2 regions of the Paenibacillus sp. FSL R5-0623 genome follow, and region 1 is predicted to be linked to the other one. Evidence: riboswitches for the same ligand, from Rfam matches in the RefSeq annotation. Region 1 holds a riboswitch; the other holds the start of a gene.
The links. Region 1 has a riboswitch for ZMP and ZTP ahead of MKY92_RS08265 (DJ-1/PfpI family protein). Riboswitches for the same ligand answer to the same signal wherever they lie in the genome.

Region 1 (10,417 bases):
CATAACCAGGAGCAAAACAAGTCATTCCAAAGTATCCTCCAGGCCGGAGTGCATTGTGGACCATCTCTATGTAGGGAATGCGCTGATGTGGCAACAGATGATGCAGACAACCCGAGTCGTAGACAAGATCATATTCTTGCTCTGGGGACAATTCGAACACAGATCGACATTCAAAATGCACGTCCAGTTTCTCTTTTGCCGCCCTCTCCTTAGCCCAAGCAATACCTGTCTCTGAAAGATCATAAGCATCTACCTGATATCCTTGGCGGGTTAAATACAACGCATTTCTGCCCGGGCCACACCCCAGTTCCAGTGCCTTGCCACCACTTAGCACACCTGCGTTCACATGTGCTACCAGATTCTCATCCGGTTTGTTTGGGAAAAAGGGGATGGGTCTGTTCCGATCCTCATAGAAAGGTTCCCAAAACTGCTTGGCAGATCTGAAGTCCGCATCGAGCATATCATATAGATCCTGTACACTTTTAATCGTCTTTTCCACAACCACATTCCTCCTTAATCGCTCCATCCAAACCTTCATTTCCGACTATTCATTCCTCGTCATTTTCAATAAATCAGCCACACTCTATTATAACATTTTTACCCAGTAATTCTCTATTTTCCTTGCATGTTTCTACTCCAAAACATAAGCGTTTTCCCAACAAAAAACGACCGACATGATTGTCGATCGCTTACAGGCATAGCGGTTTTGAATTGTAACTTACTTCGCCCGTTCCAAAACTGCAAAGTAATTTCCTTCATTATCAGCAAAGTTGAAAACACGCCCCGTTGGCATCTCGACTATCTCTCCGACCGTTACATGTTTACCAGACAAGTCGGCATATAACTGATCCAGATTATCGGTGAAGAACATTAACGAAGGTGTGCCCAGATTTACACCCGCCGACATCCGTTCGACGAACTCTTTGTCATGGAGAATAATACTCGTCTGCGAGTCTGGGGTAGGCGCAATCTCAATCCATCTCATGCCCTCGTCAAGGTTTACTTCATCCACAATGTGGAATCCAGCGACTTCAGTCCAAAATGCCAGTGATTCATCTTGATTATTGACATACAACATAATCTGGCCGACTTTGCTAAACATGGATCAATCACTCCTCTGATCATCTAATCTCTCAACATCCTGCTTATCATTCCTCAAATTCCAATAGAGTATAACATGCAAGACCGCTTTTTGATCATCTTTCTTTGCAAGTTCATGCAACTTAAACTGAAGTACACTTTTATGTTTCCACTACAATTAGTCTTTTGAAGTCCCCTTATAATGTTTTAACAAGTGAAAGTCTATGAAGCCCCGAGGTATAATAATTCATATCGACACCTTCTTTTTGAAAATTCATTCGTTCATAAAATACAAGCGCTGCTTCATTTTCTTCATGATCAAGTGTGTAAAGCATGACATCATCACTACCGAATTCAGCTATTTTTATACATATTTTTGTAATTAGTCCACGTGCTACTCCCTGTCGAAGGTGTGATTTGCATGTAACAACGCCAACGATTTCATACCGGTTAACAGTAGACTGAAAGATATAACCAGCATGACCTATGACAACATCTGCTTCGTCAACCATGACATAATAAGCACTGATACGTTCATCCGTCATTTTTAAAAATGAATCCCAGCGTGCAGGATACTGATCGCGTATAAACGAAGGAAATTGAAAATGATGATCCGTCATCATTTTCAGCACCGCTGGCTGATCAATCGCTTGAAAAAGGCGAATAGTCATCTTTTTATCCCCTACCCTTTAGTGTGCATGTAGACATCTTTTAAATTACCAGCTTCATAATATGGATACTCTAGTTTTTGTTGAACTTGAAGGACGATCTCCGTAGACGTTAACATTTCGACCAAATATAATCCCAGGTCAATGGAAGCCGTAACCCCCGCACCAGTTACCGTATTACCATCACGCACTACACGCGCTGAGATTACTTCTGCACAATAAGGAGTCAATAAATCATAAGCAGATGAGTTGGTAGTAGCCCTTTTTCCATTCAGGAAACCTGCTGCTCCCAACAGTAAAGCCCCGGTACAAATAGATATTTTATAAGTGACATTTTCTGCCGTTCGGACCCATCGCATAAAATCCTCATCAAATCGAAGCGTTCTAGTTGATAATCCACCAGGAAAAAATACTAGGTCAAAATCCCCTAGATGAGGTAATACTGCATCGGATTTCATTTTCAGCCCACGGTCATCCGAAATTTCCTCCTTATCTGCGCAGAATGTCCATGATACGTTTTCCTTTACTTTCAGAATCGCTAGCCAAGTCACAGCTTCATAAAATCCAGCTAAATCCATGCTTGTCATTCCATCAAATAAAACAAACGCCATTTTCATTGCCGCCACCAGTCCTTTCGTTCCCTAAATAATAAATAAAGTGTTTGATCAAAAGATCAAACACTTTGCCCAGGCGTACGGCATATAATATATGTGCTCCCTCGTGGTTCACTCCACGTTTACGCCAGTCACACATAACAGATATTTACAACTAATATACATGACATCTTTCATATTGTATATATTATGAAATTATTGCATGGCTTTTAACTTCTTCGTAAGATATAGTACAACATCGTCGTCCATAATTGTTTCTTCACCCGGCTGAATGTAATGATCATGTTTGTGTACACCGTGACCGTCTGGTATGTACCCGCGATGGGCATATAGAACTTGCGCTTTGCCATAATCTGAAAACACACCTACACCAATGCCTGCAACATCCGTTCGTTCCAGAATAACTTCCTCTGCTCGGTCCATCAACCGTGAACCAATACCTTGGCGCTGGAACTTCATCAACACATTAAAATCGTTAATTTCGGGAATACCTTGTTCCCTGAAAGACGGGTAGCTGGAATACCACAATACATTCACGTATCCGGCAAATTCTCCATTCAACTCGGCTACCAAGGTTAAGCGTTCCCCATTCTGTTGTTCAGCCAAGTAATGAGTATACTGCTCAGCAAATCTCCCCCAACCCTGCTCCTGAAACGCCTTTGATATGATTGCAGGATCGCTCTCATTTAATAGTCTGATATGTACATTCATTGATAATTTCTCCTCAACAAGATATTTTTTCTAGCTATATTCCCAGCCGATCCCGAAGCGATGTGATGTGAGCAACATGGTGTTTGCCATGCCAAGCATACATGCCCAGATTGTAATCCAGTCTTGTCGTTTCTTTCGATGAGGGATGATAAAATTGTTTGGCATAATCTGCATCTGTCAACGCGTTTAACAGAAACACCCAACGACGATGGAGGGCATCCAGAATCTGAAGCGAGAATTCAACATCTAGGTCTCTTGAATCACTCAGTTCAGCCCAGCGCTCTTCATAATAAGGTCGAATCGTAGGTGTATCCTCTGTCAGTGCCAACTTGAAACGTATCATACTGTTCATATGGCTATCTGCCATGTGGTGAATGACCTGTTTGAGCATCCATCCACCTTCTCGATACGGCAGACTTAATTGCTCTTCACTTAGTCCCTTTACCGCTTCTCGTGCGCGTTCAGGCAACTCAGCAATGTCCCGAATCCACTGCTCTCTCTGCGCGGGCGTAACTTCACCCGTGTGTACAAATGGTCCTATTGGAAATCTTTCATCCATCCAATATTCCTCCTTGTTTGTATGATTCGAAATAACTTTAAACAGGATCTACAGGGTATATTCCATAAGCCAACAATCTCGCATCTGTCCTTCATGCTGCTCATGTTTCTCCAACAGCTTAATCTTTTGGAAACCACATTTCTCATAACAGGATATCGCTCGCAAGTTCCAGGATTGAGGGTCCATAACCACTTTACGGGCTTGTTGTTCATTAATCAGATAAGCCAGCATGGACTGCATCAACCGTGTACCAATGCCTTTATTCCAGTAGTCTGCCTCACCAATAAACTGATCCGTTCCATAGATGATCTCATCCGTGTCTCCATAACCATACTCCGTTCGTTCTTCTTCCTCAAGCTTATAGAACTGAATGTATCCAATCGGATGTCCTCCATATTCAACGATACAACGAGTAGCATCATCTTTCTGATTGTAAAAATGCTCTCTCACCTGTTCCAGGTCATGCGGCCGATCACGCCCTTCATAGTATTGAAGAACTTCCGGGTCTGACAGCCACTTCACCAGATGTTGTTCATCTTCTGTTTCCAAGAAACGTACGGTAATTTCATTCGATTCATATACATTCATCATTCGGATTACTCCTTATTGATCTCCAGATTCTCACCCGTAACCCAACTCAGATCCTTCCCTAACAAATGCTCGTTGTGAACATAATACACCATGGGATTCTCAAGCGGTTGAGTCGTTCCATCCGAAGATCTGAGCGTTAACCGCAACTTGTAGCTCCCTATCTCATCAGGTATCGCAAATCCTATCAGATTATCAGCTGAGTTCATGGTTTTCCCCTGCGCCTTAAGATACTTTTCCAGAATGACTTGATCAAGATAGGAGCTGCCGACAGACGAAGGCATGTACCACGCATCATCTTGTTCTTCAGTGAATGTGACCCCTTCCCATCCAGGGACAACAGGATACACCATATGTCGATCCTTGTCTTCTCTTTTTCGCGTTATCTCTAACTCTACCTCAACTGCGTCCGTATCAATCTGCCTGATTGTACCTGCCATCACAACATCCTGTGCACTCACACTTGGAATAACATAGCTGTATATGAGCAGAGTCACCAAGAGGATTATCGTTATTCCCGTAGTCCAAAATATTGTACTTTTACGCATCTGTCTGATCCTCCCGTCTGGTTAATCATACTTCTGGAGTAGCTCCTTCTCTGTTAAAGATTGAGTTAACCTATCCAACTCAGGTGATGCCGTCCAATCACTGGAGGTATTCAATCCATGCTTGATGGTATGTATCGCGCTATGTGCAGACATGTATATATTATGGTGGATTCCAGGTTGGACAATGATGTGCTCTCCTGCACGCATCACTCGAATCGAAAACATCTGATCGTCTCCATAACTGGCATACGCAATCCATCCGGTTTGCACCACATAAAACTCCGTTAAGTTGATATGTACATGACTGTTTTGCCATGCTCCGTGGGGAGAGGCAACAGTTCTACAATAATAACTGCCATCTTCTGCTATCATTTTATATTTTTGTTCCCCGTTCGCCATCTGTTCGAAGCTGGTTTTGACACCCGTTTCACCATATTTCTGTTCTGAAAATTCTGTGTTCAATCGGCTTCAACTCCTTATGGCCTGCCAAATATACTTGCATTCTCTTACAGCAATTCTACCATCAACCTGGTTCTCCTTCAGCTTGACTTCCAGCTGTTCCCGGTACTCAGGCTGTGTATAATCCGGGTTTCCGGGGATATCGGAGAGAAAGATGGCAAACTCTTTTTCATCTGAGAAAATCATAAGTGCCTCGTTATATTCCTCAATCTTGATCTCCTTAAATGCATTTCTCTCCAAACGCTCACGTACCTTTGTTATATCCGTATGAATACCAATCATGACTCCACCCTTTTGCAGCAATCTCCCATGCTCAATAATGGAAGTTGGACCTCTGCGATCATAGATCAGACCAAATTGCTTATCTTCAAATGGCATCTTTTCTTTTGTGCTGACACAGACAAATTCCACAGTTGTTATCGTGCTTGAATGAAGACTGTTTTGGGCTATCTTTATCATCTCTTCCGAATTATCAAACCCCATAATGTGATCGGTATGTTCCGACATTTTCAACGTAAACTCCCCATGTCCACAGCCTGCATCGAGCACGGATGTATACTGAGGCAGAAGCTTAATCAACCGCTCTTCAAAAATATCTTCAGCAGAGTTACCGTCCAGCGTATATAAAGCTCTACCCTTGTATCCTCCATTACGTCGTGCAATCATATCGTACCATTCCATGCTCATAGAGTTCCTCCTGACAAAAAATCCCTTTATTTAAACATTCGACATAGGTACGTCGATTCTCCTGTTTGGATATGCGATATATCTTTGCTAAAATATGAAACGCTTCTCTTCCAGCTTCCGTATTAAGGTCGAAGCCGTATGTATTCCATATAATAAACCATCTGATCTGGAGGTTGAGCGCATGTCATTTTTCAAGAAAGTGTTAGCCAGTGTAGGTGTTGGAGCAGCCAAAGTGAATACAGAATTGCATACACCAGAGGTCACGCCTGGAGGAATCATCTCGGGGGTTGTGTACATTGAAGGTGGAGAAGTGGAACAGAACGTAGATCGAATCTATCTTTCAATCAAAACCCATTACATACGGGAGCGCGATGATCGTAAAGTAAAAGAAACAGCCGTTATAGCCAAATATTTGCTCACCGAAGGTTTCACATTACAGCCTGGAGCCAAATTGGAGAAAGACTTCTCATTTGACTTACCAGAAAACCTGCCTATTACGCTACATCGTGCAGAGGTATGGGTAGAAACGGGCCTTGATATTTCAAGTGCTGTAGACCCCTCAGACCGGGACAGACTGCATGTTGTTCCTACCAAAGACATGAACACCGTGCTCGATGCAATGGATATCCTCGGCTTCAAACTGCGTGAAGTGACCAATGACTACGCGCCAAAGCTGGGCGGCAATCTGCCATTTGTTCAGGAATTCGAATATGTACCAACAAACAAATTCCGTGGGCATCTGGATGAGTTGGAAGTCATGTTCTATCCGATGGGCGATTCACTGGAGCTGCTATTACAGATCGACCGCCGCGCTCGTGGACTCAGTGGAATGTTCTCGGAAGCGATGGGCACGGATGAGAGTTTCGTCCGCCTGCATCTGTATGAAAGACATCTGGCGCGGGGTGCGCATTCTGTTGCTCAAGGACTGGAAGAAATCATTTCCAAACATATCTGATTGTCATCTGTACCAACAGCTCTTTGGCACATTCGTGTCAAAGAGCTGTTTTTGTACTACGATAACTCGATCTCAATCATGTATAGAAGCTTTTTGGACAGGAATTAATGGGTATATTAGATATAAAAGGAGGGAATATGATTGTCTACACAACCCAACAATTCTCAGATGAACAAAGATCGAATTATTGTCATCGGTGCAGGGCTCGCAGGTTTGAGTTGTGCCTTTGAACTTGTAGAACAGGGAAAGTCTGTACTGGTCCTCGAAGCTGCCCCCTATGTAGGCGGACGCACAGGGAACTGGAATGAGCGGGGAATGGAGGTGGAGTCCGGGTTCCACAAATTCATTGGATATTACAAAGCACTGCCAGATCTGCTTGAACGTGCTGGCATTGACCTTGATGATATGTTGGTATGGGAAACCACGATGGAAGTCCGTCACCCAAATGTCGATGAGCATGGTGAATTCGGACTTGACGTTATTCATGCTCCCCTCAAAACACTATCAGGTGTTCTGGGAAACAATAATTTCATCACGCCAGCCGACAAGGCTTCACTTATTCCTTTTTTAGCTGCTGGCTTCAAGGAGTGTGTATCCAGCCCCGAGGAACTCGATTCAATATCGGTACTTGATTTTGCGAATCAGCATGGGGTAAGCGAACAGGCTCTGCAACGAATCGTTGAACCGTTATCTTCAGGCATTTTTTTCATGCCACTTGAAAAATATTCTGCGTATGCCTTCTTTGGCCTGTTCCTGCCGGGTATTCCTCGGATTCATAAAATGCGAATTGGTGCCTTTACTGGCGGTATGACGGATGTCATGTGTGCGCCTTTGGCTGCTGCCATCACGCAAAAAGGGGGACAAGTACGAATCAACGCCCCAGTAATCCGACTGCTCTATGATCAGGAAGGTCTGAAGGGGGTTGAACTGGAAAATGGTGAACAGCTCTCCGCTACACGTGTTGTTGTAGCTACCAATATCCGACGTTCCCAACAATTACTTGAAGAGCACTTCAGTGAACATGAATGGTTTCAGCCCTTTTTGAGTCTGGACGCCATGCCACATGTTACAGCACAGTTCGAATCAGAACTGCCACTCCTTCCCGAGGACCGTACAACCTTTGGGCCAGGCACCGACATCGGTTCATTTGGGGAGCAATCCCGAACAACGTTTCGCGGGCAGCCCGGCAGAGCTTCAATCATTCTGGTTAATCCCGACGAACTCATTGATTTGCCTGATGAGGAAGTATGGGAGCGTACCAAACAAGGGTTGGTCGATATCGGACTGGCCGAAGGTGTGTCTTCCGTAACGGATTACCGGATTGTTCGGGGGAATGAGAATTTTTATCGGATCTCACCAGGCAATGAGCCCAAGCGACCCGAACAAGTGACTCCAATTCAAGGGTTATACCTCGCTGGGGATTATACTAAACAGCCCATGTTCACCACAATGGAAGGTGCTGTGATATCTGGTCAGAAGGCTGCGGCCGGCATTCTTAATATATGAGGATAACGAAAAGCAGCCCTATTATCAGTGATCTGACAATAAGGGCTCTTTTTAGTGTATAAAGAAATATGTGTTACGAGATTACTATCGACTAGGGGCGCTGCTTCCGCTGCTGGAATTGTGAGCGGATAACATAATAAGCAGTTGCAAACAGGATAACTGCGCCTATGCCAACGATTATCATGGAAGAATCCCACCGAACAATAGTTCCAAAAGCAACCTTGGATTGCAGTGGGGTACCCGAAGAAGCGGTGTTTGTCAGATCAGGTACGTAATTCATGGTCATGATCATGCCTTGAACGACATTCCAAGCTGCAAAACCAATGATGAATAACAGGGTAACCAGAACGGATTCCATCGCTAATCGTTTGTTCATGCTTGTCATTTATCTCCTTTTCCCAATTCAATTAGACAAGATGTGCTGCATTTCCTGTTTTAAACGATCTTTATTTTCATCCACATATTGATACAGAAAGTCGAAGCTTTCTTCGTTATCCGATTGCATGCTCAAATTCGCGGCTTCCAGTTCAATCTGCTGCAATACCTCATGAATCTGTTCCCCGTGTGTTTGCAGGCTTGTCGTGATGTCATCTTCGGACAGGCCATTCACATTATCTCGTAATTGCCCGTGCGTTACACCGCTTTCGGACAACATCTGCTCTATCTTCTTCAGGATCACGGCATCTGCATCATTGCCGATCCGCTCCATAGCTGTTATCGTCTCACCCAGATACTGTCCGCTGACATTCTCAAGGAAACCGGTCATCCCGTTCATGGACAGCTCGGTATCCAGATCAATGATTAGAATGATATCTCTCAATACTTGCGGAAGTTCCGGCCCACTTTCTCGAATCGTCGAAAATTCAGCCCGATAAAGGTCCATGGCAACACTCCCCACCACTTCTTCACCTGACATCTCTTCAAGCTGATTGAGTGGTAACAACTCCTGCAATTCTTCTTGTAACTTGTTCATCTTTCTCTGCCTCCTGTATCTCTCTGTCTGAATAGTTTGAACGAATGTTTTTACACTGGACCACTACGCGGTCAGAATAAACTTCCGATCGCTGTTATCCCCAGATTTTTTCAATCCCTTTATTAAAGGGGAAAATCCGGTGATAAAGGCGAACGCTCCGCTTCTTCAGTTTGTTTCCGCCCTCTCCGTTTCGTGTAAATTTCAAGTTCAACTACGCCGACACGTTATTACATCATAGCAGAATACGCTATATAAGTTGAACTTATGGAAGATGGTATAGTAATCCTTTAACAAATTTACAGGGAATATCGTCAAGTTAACGTGCACTTGACCTCTGGAAAATGTTCCGCTGTTATGATCTTGGCATCACGAGTCTTGGGAGGGGTAATGATGCGCCTGGCCTTGTTCACAGACACCTATCTTCCGGAAACCAATGGTGTTGCTGGCACGCTCCACCGCTTGAGTAACCATCTGAACCGCAGAAGAATTGAACATCTGCTGTTTACTCCGAACTCCATCATTGAAGGAAGCCATGAGACTCAAGTCCGATCGGTTGCCAACATCCCTTTTTTTCTGTATCCCGAATGCCGCATTGCTCTACCCAACAGAGCAAACACATACAAACAGCTACAAGCCTTTCAGCCCGATCTGCTGCATATCGCTACGCCTTTTAATATGGGGCTGCTTGGCCTGAGGTATGCACTCAAACACCATCTTCCGCATGTTGTCTCCTACCATACCCACTTCGATCGTTATCTCGAATACTACCGGTTAAAAAGTATGATTCCGCTCTACTGGAAATATATCCAATGGTTCCACCGCGCCTGTGATGCAACCCTAACTCCATCGCAGGAAACATTAAACACCCTGCAAGCCCAGGGCATTCAACGTCTGAAACTTTGGTCTCGCGGGATTGATTGCAACCTGTACTCCCCTGATAAACGCAGCTCGGATATCCGTGAACGATACCACATCACTGCTCCCCTCATTCTACTCTACGTTGGACGCATTGCCCCGGAAAAAGATATCGCTACGCTCACGACTACCATGCAGCAGCTACCCCAGGAAA
Region 2 (10,417 bases), 2.4 Mb from region 1:
GAACTGGAGAATCCGCAAAATCTGGATGAAGCGCGCAAGGTTATTCGTGAGCATTTGTCCGAGATTGAGAATAGAGTAGGAGAAGAGTTGGCCAGTCGTGGTTTAAATTATGAGTATCAGGTGGAGCTGGGTTCCGTTCCGTTCCCGACCAAGCTGTATGGGGGTACCGTCTATCCTGCCGGAGATTATGAAGCGGTTCGGATCACGCTGGGCGAAGGCAAAGGTCAGAACTGGTGGTGTGTGTTGTTCCCGCCGCTGTGCTTCATTGATGCAGGGACTGGGGATGCACTGGCGAAACCTTCAACGGTATCGGCCGCAGCTGCTGAACCAGGAGATGCCGAGGCATCTGTGCAGGGAGATACACCGGAAGCGAGATTCTTTCTGTGGGATATGGCCGTGAAACTGTGGAGTTGGGTAACTGGATTATTCGCATAACAACGTATTTATACTACAAAAAAGGGAGACTTCTATTCATGGAGCTGCCCTTTTGATATGAATTAGTGGTGAAATTCCGAGCGAAGTATGAAGGGCATCCGAGTTGGGACAGGTATGTTATAATTACTTATATTGAATATGGATAGGAAGTAACCTACTTGAAGTTTAGGAATGATGATATATGAGCAAAGAAAACGAACCATTGCAACACACCTCTGAGATGAGGGATGGTAGAGAAGATCGTGATATGAAAGCTCCGGGAGAGCTGGTCACTGAGATGTGGGATGTACGCGTCTTGGTGAGCGCTGAGAACGATCACGGAATGGGTAATAATGAGTGGTTGGATGTGAAAAAGGGGAGCGCCGATCAACAGGCGCTCGCCGACTTGCAGGCTGCCGCAACCTGCATTCGTCAAGGTCAGACGGTGGCTTTTCCGACCGAGACGGTCTATGGCCTGGGTGCCGATGCGCGTAGCACAGCAGCCGTCGAGGCTGTATTTGTCGCCAAAGGCCGACCTTCCGACAATCCACTGATCGTGCATATCGCGCACCGTGACCAGTTGGATACGCTGGTCACGGAAGTGAACGAAACGGCGGAAGCGCTGATGGCGGCCTTCTGGCCGGGACCACTGACGCTGGTGCTGCCCGTTAGGCCGGGGGCAGTGTCACCACGTGTCACCGCCGGTCTGGACACGGTGGCCGTGCGCATGCCGGACCATCCGGTGGCCTTGCAGTTGATCGCGGCGGCGGCATGCCCTGTGGCTGCGCCAAGCGCCAACCGCTCCGGGCGGCCAAGTCCGACACTCGCGTCTCATGTACGCGAGGATCTGGATGGCCGCATCGGTGGCATTGTGGACGGCGGCCCCACCGGGGTGGGCGTCGAGTCCACAGTTGTGCAAGTCGGTGACGACGATACCGTCACCATCCTGCGCCCTGGCGGCATTACGGCGGAACAACTGTCCGCCGTTGCCGCCCGTGTCGCCACGGACCCCGCGCTACTCGCGGAGGGGGCCGATGGCGTGGGCAGCCCGGCGCCGCGCTCGCCGGGCATGAAGTACACGCACTACGCACCCACAGGGGCGCTGTGCGTGGTGGAGGGGCCGCCCGCAGCGGTGGCGGCCTGGATCAGCGCCGCCCTCGCAGAGGCGGCGCAGCGCGGAGAGCGCACCGCGGTGCTGGCGTTCGCCGAGCACGCGGAGCAGTACCGCGCCGATGCCGTGTTCTCGCTGGGAGACGCCAGCGAGCTGGAAGAAGCAGCGCGCCGGCTATACGCCGCGCTGCGCAGCTGCGATGAGCAAGGCGCCACATATATAGTGGCTGAAGCCTGCTCACGCGAAGGGCTGGGAGCAGCCGTCATGAATCGGCTGCTCAAGGCTGCAGGTAACCAACTCATACAAGTTGGCAACCAGCAACCCTCTTAATCTCTCCTGATCATATCTCAGGAGAGTTGCTTAACTTTTTCCGAAACAAAATCAAGATTCTATAAAGCCGGCATCCAACCATAGATCCGTCACCGTTTGCCTTTCATCGGTCATGTTTAGGTCCTTGTCCGCATATCGTGTACAAGAACCTTTACGTGACTTGGGGGTATGGGGATGTGGGATGTGTCTGCCCATGTTGGGCAGTTTGTAACCATTTTGATCATGGCTATTGCGCTTGGCCTCGATGCGTTCTCACTCGGAATCGGAATTGGCATGAAGGGCATTCGGCTGCGGGATGTATTGCGAATCAGTATTGTAACTGCGCTGTTTCATATCATCATGCCGCTCATCGGCATGTATATGGGCAAATACGTCAGCTCCCTGCTCGGTGACATTACGACGTATGCGGCAGGTGGATTGCTTGTTTTGCTGGGTGCTCATATGATTCTGAATGCATTCCGTGAAGGCGATACCAAGCTGGTGGACCACCGTTCCCTGCTCGGCGTTGTTTTGTTCTCCCTCAGCGTAAGTGTGGATTCGTTCTCCGTTGGCGTTTCCTTAGGGATGTTTAGCAGTGATCTGATATTGACCGTACTTGCTTTCGGTGTTTGTGGCGGGGTGATGTCGGTTATGGGTCTGCTATTAGGCCGTCGGGTGAGCCAGAATCTTGGGGATTACGGCGAAGCTATTGGTGGCGCAATCTTGCTTGCGTTTGGACTTTTGTTTATATTTTAGAATAAAACTTGAGATATCATATCATTCGCATCATATGTAAAATGGGGAGGCTAACACAATGAAACATATTTTATTCGTATGTACAGGAAATACGTGCCGCAGCCCCATGGCAGAGGGGCTTTTGAGAAAATTGGCATCGGAGCGCGGCATTCAGGTAGAGGTTCGTTCCGCAGGTGTGGCAGCAACATCGGGTATGCCGATTTCCCGCCATGCTGAAGCAGTTCTGAGAGATCATAACGTTGAAGGTCCACCTCATTCCACACAGCTTAGCGCTAACCTGGTAGGTTGGGCTGATCTGGTTCTTACATTAACACGGAGTCATAAGCAGCATGTCATGCAGGTTTTTCCCGATTCAGTCCACAAAACTTATACATTGAAAGAATATGTGGAGGATGATGAACAGGTATTAAGTGATGTTCAGGAGTTGGACAGCCTGTTTGCAACGCTTGAAATGAAACGTGCCCTTGGGCAAGAGATCTTGGCATCGGAGCGTGAGCGAGCCATTGAGATCAGACAACGAATTCCAAGTTTCGACATCTCCGATCCGTTTGGGGGAAGTCGTGATGATTACAATATAGCTGCAGCTGAGATTCGGACGGCGTTGGACCGGCTTTTGGATAAGCTGGGTTAAATCTGATCCTGCGGGGCAGGTTATAGAAATAGGACACGTGATGTAAATTAACCGTTGATTTTAGCCGCGGGTTGTTTTATGATGAAGGGGAAAACAGGGATCCGGTGTAACTGGCGACGAAGTGGGCATAACCACGATGGAGCACCGGAACAAACGGCCGGTCGCCTGGGCAAAAGAGCAATTCTGCGTTACCCGCAGACTGCTCTTTTTTTCGTCTTTCATCTGATTATTCGCTATAATAGTACCTGAGATGCCGTGCAAGAATACGAAGGACAGCCAAGAGAAAGCAGGCATGATTTTATCGGGAGGCGATGATAGGATGACTATAGAGTTAGATTCGGAACAACCCGGATTGCAGGAACAGACCGCGTCTATTCTGCATGAACTGGCGCTTGCCGGACAGCTTGGACCTGGACAGATCGTTGTGATCGGTACAAGCACAAGTGAAGTCGCAGGCGCTCGGATTGGTACGAGTGGTGCCATTGAAGTGGCACAGCAGCTTCTTGCGGGTATACGCGAGGTGCAGGAGGAGTTCGGTTTTGACACGGTATTCCAATGTTGTGAGCATCTGAACCGTGCGCTGGTAATGGAGCGTTCTGTGCTTACTCGACTTGGATTGACCGAGGTTGGCGCAGTACCCGTGCCCAAAGCCGGAGGTTCCATGGCATCCGCAGCATATCGTTCGCTGACCGATCCATGCCTGGCTGAACATGTGCAGGCCCATGCTGGCCTGGACATTGGGGAGACGATGATTGGGATGCATCTCCAGCATGTAGCCGTACCCTATCGCACAGCGCTCCGCTATGTTGGAGATGCTCGTGTAACCACAGCGTTGACTCGTCCGAAGTTGATTGGCGGCGAACGCGCGGTGTATCGTATGGAAGAACAACCAGATTCGACATTTTGTGACTAACATATAAAGCAAGACTAATTGGGTTACACTCCTGACTTTGATTGCATCACCATCTTCCGATCGCTGTTATCCCCAGATTTTTTTATTCCCTATTTAAAGGGGAAATCCGGTGATAAAGGCGACCACTTCGTTTCTTCAGATTGGTGTTGCACTCGCCGTTTTCGTGTAAACATTAGTTTCACTTTATAACTTCACTTATACCTGGGAGGAATTTAATCATGGAACAATTGCGCAAGAATGACCCGGCAGTACTGGAAGCGATGAATCTTGAACTGAAACGTCAACAGAACAACATCGAACTGATCGCATCCGAGAACATCGTAAGTGAAGCAGTAATCGAAGCAATGGGATCTGTTCTGACCAACAAGTACGCTGAAGGATATCCAGGTAAACGTTACTATGGCGGTTGTGAGCATGTGGACATCGTTGAAGACATCGCGCGTGATCGTGCAAAAGAATTGTTCGGAGCAGAACACGTGAATGTTCAACCTCACTCCGGTGCACAAGCGAACATGGCAGTTTATCTTGCAGCGTTGAAACCTGGTGATACTGTACTTGGTATGAACCTTGCCCATGGTGGACACCTCACACACGGTAGCCCGGTTAACGCATCTGGTTTGCTGTACAACTTTGTAGCATACGGCGTACAGGAAGATACATTCTTGATTGATTATGATGAAGTACGCAAAGCGGCTTTCAAACACCGCCCTCGTCTGATCGTTGCAGGTGCAAGTGCATATCCACGTACCATTGATTTTGAAAAGCTGGCTTCCATCGCCAATGATGTAGGCGCTTTGTTCATGGTGGACATGGCTCACATCGCAGGACTGGTTGCTGCTGGTTTGCATCCAAACCCGGTTCCACATGCGCATTTCGTAACAACAACTACACACAAAACGCTGCGTGGACCTCGTGGTGGTATGATTCTGTGCCGCAAAGCGTGGGCAGCAGCGATTGATAAAGCGGTATTCCCAGGTTCCCAAGGTGGACCTCTGATGCACGTGATCGCTTCCAAAGCGGTAGCATTCGGAGAAGCTTTGCAACCTTCATTTAAAACATATGCACAGAACGTTGTGAAAAACGCACAGGTTCTGGCTGAAACACTGATCGCTGAAGGATTGAACATCGTATCCGGTGGTACAGATAACCACTTGATGCTGATCGACACACGCAGTGTGAACATCACAGGTAAGGAAGCTGAGCATGTGCTTGATTCCATCGGTATTACCGTGAACAAAAATGCAATTCCATTCGACCCTACAAGCCCGTTTGTGACGAGCGGTATCCGAATTGGTACACCTGCTGCAACTTCCCGTGGCATGAACGAAGAAGCGATGGTAGCGATTGGTAAGATCATTGCCAAAACGCTGAAAAATCCAAAAGATACAGCGAAGCTGGATGAAGCCCGTGCAGAAGTGACTGCACTGACAGACCAATTCCCGCTCTATACAGATCTTAAATACTAAAAAACTTTGCTCATGGTGTTTGTATTTGAGTTTTTCAATGTAAACACTCGGACGGAGCAAACCGAAAGAACCTGAAGAAGCGTAGCGCTCGCCTTTATCCCCAGATTTCAACAATTATAATTGGATCAAAGAAATCAGGGGATAACAGCGATCGGAAGGTCATTCGGTTTGCGGAGGATTTATCAGTGGTTACACGTTTTTGAACATACTCAACGACATAACAACATGAGCAAAACAGGACCGGATGGATCATTTTCCGGTCCTGTTTTTTATAGGATTCGGTATTCTGTAATGATTGGGTGCCCTTTGATGGTGTAATTCGTTGTTGGTGATGATATAATATACAGGATTTATCGAGCCCATGAATGGTGGCTAGGTATATTTGGAAATGCTGAACATGAAGAACTTACCGGAGGGACAAATTAGATGGGAAAATTAGTAATATGTGATCACCCTTTGATTCAACACAAACTGACGTTTATACGCGACATGCGTACGAATACGAAAGATTTTCGTGAATTGGTGGATGAAGTAGCAACGTTGATGGCTTATGAGATTACAAGAGATGTTGAACTGGAAACGATTGATGTACAGACACCTGTAGCTGCAACACAAGGTAAAGTTATCTCTGGACGTATGCTCGGACTGGTGCCGATTCTGCGCGCAGGACTCGGAATGCTGGATGGCGTTGTGAAATTGTTGCCAGCGGCAAAAGTTGGACATGTTGGTCTGTTCCGTGACCCGGAAACACTGCAACCGGTAGAATACTACACCAAACTGCCTACAGACGTAACAGAGCGTCAATTGATTGTAATTGATCCGATGCTGGCAACGGGTGGTTCGGCAATTGCAGCTATTGACGTGCTCAAAAAACGTGGCTGTACCCAAATCAAGATGATGAACCTGGTTGCAGCACCGGAAGGCGTAAAAGCTGTGCAAGATGCACATCCCGATGTGGACATCTATGTAGCAGCATTGGACGACCGTCTGGATGATCATGGTTATATCGTTCCAGGGCTTGGAGATGCAGGAGACCGTCTATACGGCACTAAATAAGCATATTGCATGCGGAGTAGAAAAGGGGCTTTGCTCGAATGTCCAACAAAATTAAAGTTATGACGATCTTCGGGGTGCGTCCGGAAGCCATCAAGATGGCTCCGCTAATTTTGGAATTGCAAAAACACCCTGAGTCTATTGAATCTATTGTTTGCGTAACTGCGCAGCATCGCCAGATGTTGGATCAGGTACTTGAAGTTTTCGACATTCATCCCGATTATGATCTGGATGTGATGAAGGACCGTCAGACATTGAATGAAATTACAATTCGTGTGCTTGGCGGCCTGGAGCCAGTGTTAGCCGAAGCTAAGCCGGATATTGTACTGGTTCACGGGGATACATTAACTACCTTTGTAGCGAGCTATGCAGCATTCCTGCAACAGATTCAGGTAGGGCATGTGGAAGCGGGGCTGCGGACGTGGAACAAGCTGTCTCCATATCCGGAAGAGATGAACCGTCAGCTGACGGGAGTACTCGCTGATCTACACTTTGCGCCTACGGATTGGTCTTCTTCCAATCTTGCCAAAGAAAATAAATCAGAGTCTAGTACGTACGTCACAGGCAACACGGTAACCGATGTGTTTCAATATACAGTACGGGAGGACTACACACACCCGGTACTTGATTGGGCCCAAGGCAAACGCCTTGTGCTGATGACAGCTCATCGCCGTGAATCTCAAGGCGAGCCTCACCGCAACATTTTCCAGGCCGTCAAACGGATTGCCGACGAATTCGAAGATATTGCCATCGTGTACCCGGTGCATCCAAGTCCTGCTGTGAAGGAGCCGGCTCACGCGATCTTGGGGAATCATCCCCGTATTCAATTAATTGATCCACTAGACGTGGTGGATTTGCATAACTTTTACCCGCACACTCACTTGATTTTGACCGATTCAGGCGGTTTGCAGGAAGAAGCACCTTCGTTTGGTGTGCCTGTGCTCGTATTGCGCGATACAACAGAACGCCCGGAAGGTATTGAAGCCGGAACGCTGGAATTGGTAGGTACCGAAGAGGAACGTGTGTATGAACGGACGAAAGCTCTGCTTACAGACAAAACCCTGTATGCAAGCATGAGCCAGGCTGCCAATCCTTACGGTGATGGACATGCTTCGGAAAGAATTGTCAATGCGATTTTGCATCATTTCGGTGTAAATAGTGAGCGTCCGGAATCATTTCACAGAAAATTCAAAAAATAATACATTTTTTCTGACGGATTTATAAAGGGCAAGCATACAGTTAAACTGTACGGTTTACGCGGGTTTATGGGCTTTGAGGGTCTGTATTCCCGTCGTTTCCCCCTTTAAAACGCTAAAATCATTCAATTGACAAAGGCTCTCATCATTCAGTAAAATTAACTGGGATTGCAAGGGTGGCGTGGAAAATGGCCGATTCGAACAAACCAAATTCATCCCGTAACCATGACGATAATGTATGGAAAGCGATGGGACTCGTGACAGCTTTTGGGATCGAGATTGCCATTCTCGCTGTTGCCGGATATTACGCTGGCTCCTGGTTGGACAAGACCATCGGAGGTAACGGAATATGGATCGCCGTAAGCGTTCTCTTTTTTCTTGCGGCAGGCGGTGTAAGCATCTACTTTATCGCGAAAAAAATCATGGGGGAAAGTGATGAGTGAACTAACCAGATACCGCAGATCGATGACTGTTTTCGTCATGTACTTTCTTATGATTTGTTTTCTCGCAGCGGCCTTTATGCCACGTGTGGAGACAATTGCTTTGGGACTGGCCCTGGGTACAGGAGTTAGCTGGATCAATGCATTTTACCTGGGCTACAAAGTAAGGAAAATGTCTGATGATGCGGCAGAAGGTAACTTGAAGCGTGTCAACTTGGGATTTTTGACAAGAGCGGCATTCGCTGTGCTCGGTATATTCATATCGATGCGCTTTCCGCAGTACTTCAATACATATGCGGTTGCAGGCGGTCTCGTCATTGCACAATATTCCTTATTGATTATAGGGATTGTCTATTCCCGCAGAGCAGAATGATGTTAAGGGCTGCAGCTTTCAAGTCGAGAAAGGGGTGAGAAAAATATGCATGAAGCTCCAATTATTATGCTTGGCGGATTTCGACTGGATCTATCAGTTCTGTTGATGCTGGTAGTTACAGGTGCAATTGTTTTTATTTTTGCTGTACTGGCAACACGGAGATTATCCGTTGAAAATCCCGGCAAGCTGCAAAATTTTATGGAGTGGGCAGTAGAATTCGTCCGCAATCTGATTTCCAGCACAATGGATATGAAGAAAGGTAAACATTTTATCTCTCTCGCTCTTTCCATGATTATGTTCATTTTTGTAGGGAACATGCTTGGCCTTCCGCTCGTGGCTGTATCTGAGGTAACAGATGTTAATCAGGCACAGGTATTTGGTAAACCGATTGTTACAGCGGTGGAGGCGTTTGAAAAAGCGCATGCCAAGGACCCTGAAGCACACCCACACGTTGAATTGGCTTGGTGGAAATCACCGACAGCCGACTTGTCTGTAACGATGGGACTAGCTCTTGTAGCGTTCCTTGTATCTCATGGACTAGGATTGTTCCGCAACACAAAAGGATATCTCCAGCATTACCTGAAGCCATTCGCCTTGTTCTTGCCAATCAACTTGATTGAGACGGCATCCAAGCTGTTGACACACGGTATGCGTCTATTCGCGAATATCTTCGCGGGTGAGGTACTGATCGCAACGATCCTGAAACTGACCACATTTAAAGTGTTTGGTGCTATTGCAGCGATTCCGCTGCTGATGGTGTGGCAAGGCTTCAGTATCTTTATCGGCGCGATCCAGGCATTTGTGTTTGTTATCTTGATGATGGTGTACATTTCACAGAGCATCGAGACGCACGACGAGCATTAAGTTTCAAGCCCTACGAAGATTTCTTCACCAGGCTGAACAATAAAAAATTCGATTTATTATTTTAAGGAGGATATACAAATGGGAGCAATGGCATTAATCGCAGCAGCAATTGTTGCAGGACTGGGCGCGTTTGGCGCAGGTATTGGTAACGGTATGGTAATCAGCAAAACGGTGGAAGGTATTGCCCGTCAACCTGAAGCAAAATCCACTCTTCAAACAACAATGTTTATCGGTGTAGGTTTGATCGAGGTATTGCCGATCATCGGTGTGGTACTCGCGTTCATGTTCTATGGTATGGCTTAATTAAATTTTAAAGGTTTGGCGGGGAAGGCCATAGCCATCCGCGCCTTCTTTTTAGGTAATGTCCGTTCTAACGGATGACGTTTCAAGGATACCTCCAGGAAGGAGTGAACAGATTGAGTTTCATATGGGAAAATACGCTTCTTGCGATTGTTGCATTTGCAATTTTATATTGGCTGCTTAGCCGTTATGCCTTCGGGCCTTTGTTCTCCATTATGGAAAAACGTCGTGAACTCGTGATGACGCAGATGAATGAGGCTGCACAGACTCGGGAACAGGCCATTGCCTATGTGGAGGAACAAAAACAAGCTCTTGAGCAAGCACGTCAAGATGCTTACGACATCATTGAACAGTCAAAACAAACAGGTGGCAAACAAGCTGAATCGATTTTGGCTGATGCAAAAGCTGAAGCTAATCGTCTGAAAGACGATGCAGTACGCGAAATCGAGAGCGAGAAGAACAAAGCAGTCGCAGCACTTCGCAGCGAACTGGGTACAGCTTCCGTTCAGATTGCATCCAAGTTGATCAAAAAAGAAGTTGAGAACGGTCCTGCACAAGAAGAGCTTGTGAACCAATACCTCAATGAGGTAG

Region 2: another riboswitch for ZMP and ZTP. It lies ahead of MKY92_RS27725 (TIGR01440 family protein); the one in region 1 lies ahead of MKY92_RS08265 (DJ-1/PfpI family protein).

Annotation. Positions count from the first base shown of each region.
Region 1 covers NZ_CP150233.1:1,775,548-1,785,964, reverse strand. The annotation lists gene MKY92_RS08280 (class I SAM-dependent methyltransferase) at 1-499, opposite strand, end outside; gene MKY92_RS08275 (VOC family protein) at 719-1,102, opposite strand; gene MKY92_RS08270 (GNAT family N-acetyltransferase) at 1,278-1,751, opposite strand; gene MKY92_RS08265 (DJ-1/PfpI family protein) at 1,763-2,365, opposite strand; ZMP/ZTP riboswitch at 2,426-2,507, opposite strand; gene MKY92_RS08260 (GNAT family N-acetyltransferase) at 2,558-3,073, opposite strand; gene MKY92_RS08255 (YfiT family bacillithiol transferase) at 3,108-3,632, opposite strand; gene MKY92_RS08250 (GNAT family N-acetyltransferase) at 3,681-4,220, opposite strand; gene MKY92_RS08245 (hypothetical protein) at 4,229-4,768, opposite strand; gene MKY92_RS08240 (hypothetical protein) at 4,790-5,230, opposite strand; gene MKY92_RS08235 (class I SAM-dependent methyltransferase) at 5,237-5,914, opposite strand; gene MKY92_RS08230 (sporulation protein) at 6,096-6,869, shown strand; gene MKY92_RS08225 (FAD-dependent oxidoreductase) at 7,011-8,375, shown strand; gene MKY92_RS08220 (hypothetical protein) at 8,467-8,751, opposite strand; gene MKY92_RS08215 (hypothetical protein) at 8,779-9,348, opposite strand; gene MKY92_RS08210 (glycosyltransferase family 1 protein) at 9,736-10,417, shown strand, end outside.
Region 2 covers NZ_CP150233.1:6,321,720-6,332,136, reverse strand. The annotation lists gene spoIIR (stage II sporulation protein R) at 1-435, shown strand, start outside; gene MKY92_RS27740 (L-threonylcarbamoyladenylate synthase) at 617-1,855, shown strand; gene MKY92_RS27735 (manganese efflux pump MntP family protein) at 2,030-2,590, shown strand; gene MKY92_RS27730 (low molecular weight protein arginine phosphatase) at 2,649-3,221, shown strand; ZMP/ZTP riboswitch at 3,318-3,399, shown strand; gene MKY92_RS27725 (TIGR01440 family protein) at 3,541-4,134, shown strand; gene glyA (serine hydroxymethyltransferase) at 4,353-5,600, shown strand; gene upp (uracil phosphoribosyltransferase) at 6,027-6,656, shown strand; gene wecB (UDP-N-acetylglucosamine 2-epimerase (non-hydrolyzing)) at 6,695-7,852, shown strand; gene MKY92_RS27705 (AtpZ/AtpI family protein) at 8,038-8,292, shown strand; gene MKY92_RS27700 (ATP synthase subunit I) at 8,285-8,662, shown strand; gene atpB (F0F1 ATP synthase subunit A) at 8,708-9,526, shown strand; gene atpE (F0F1 ATP synthase subunit C) at 9,605-9,829, shown strand; gene atpF (F0F1 ATP synthase subunit B) at 9,943-10,417, shown strand, end outside.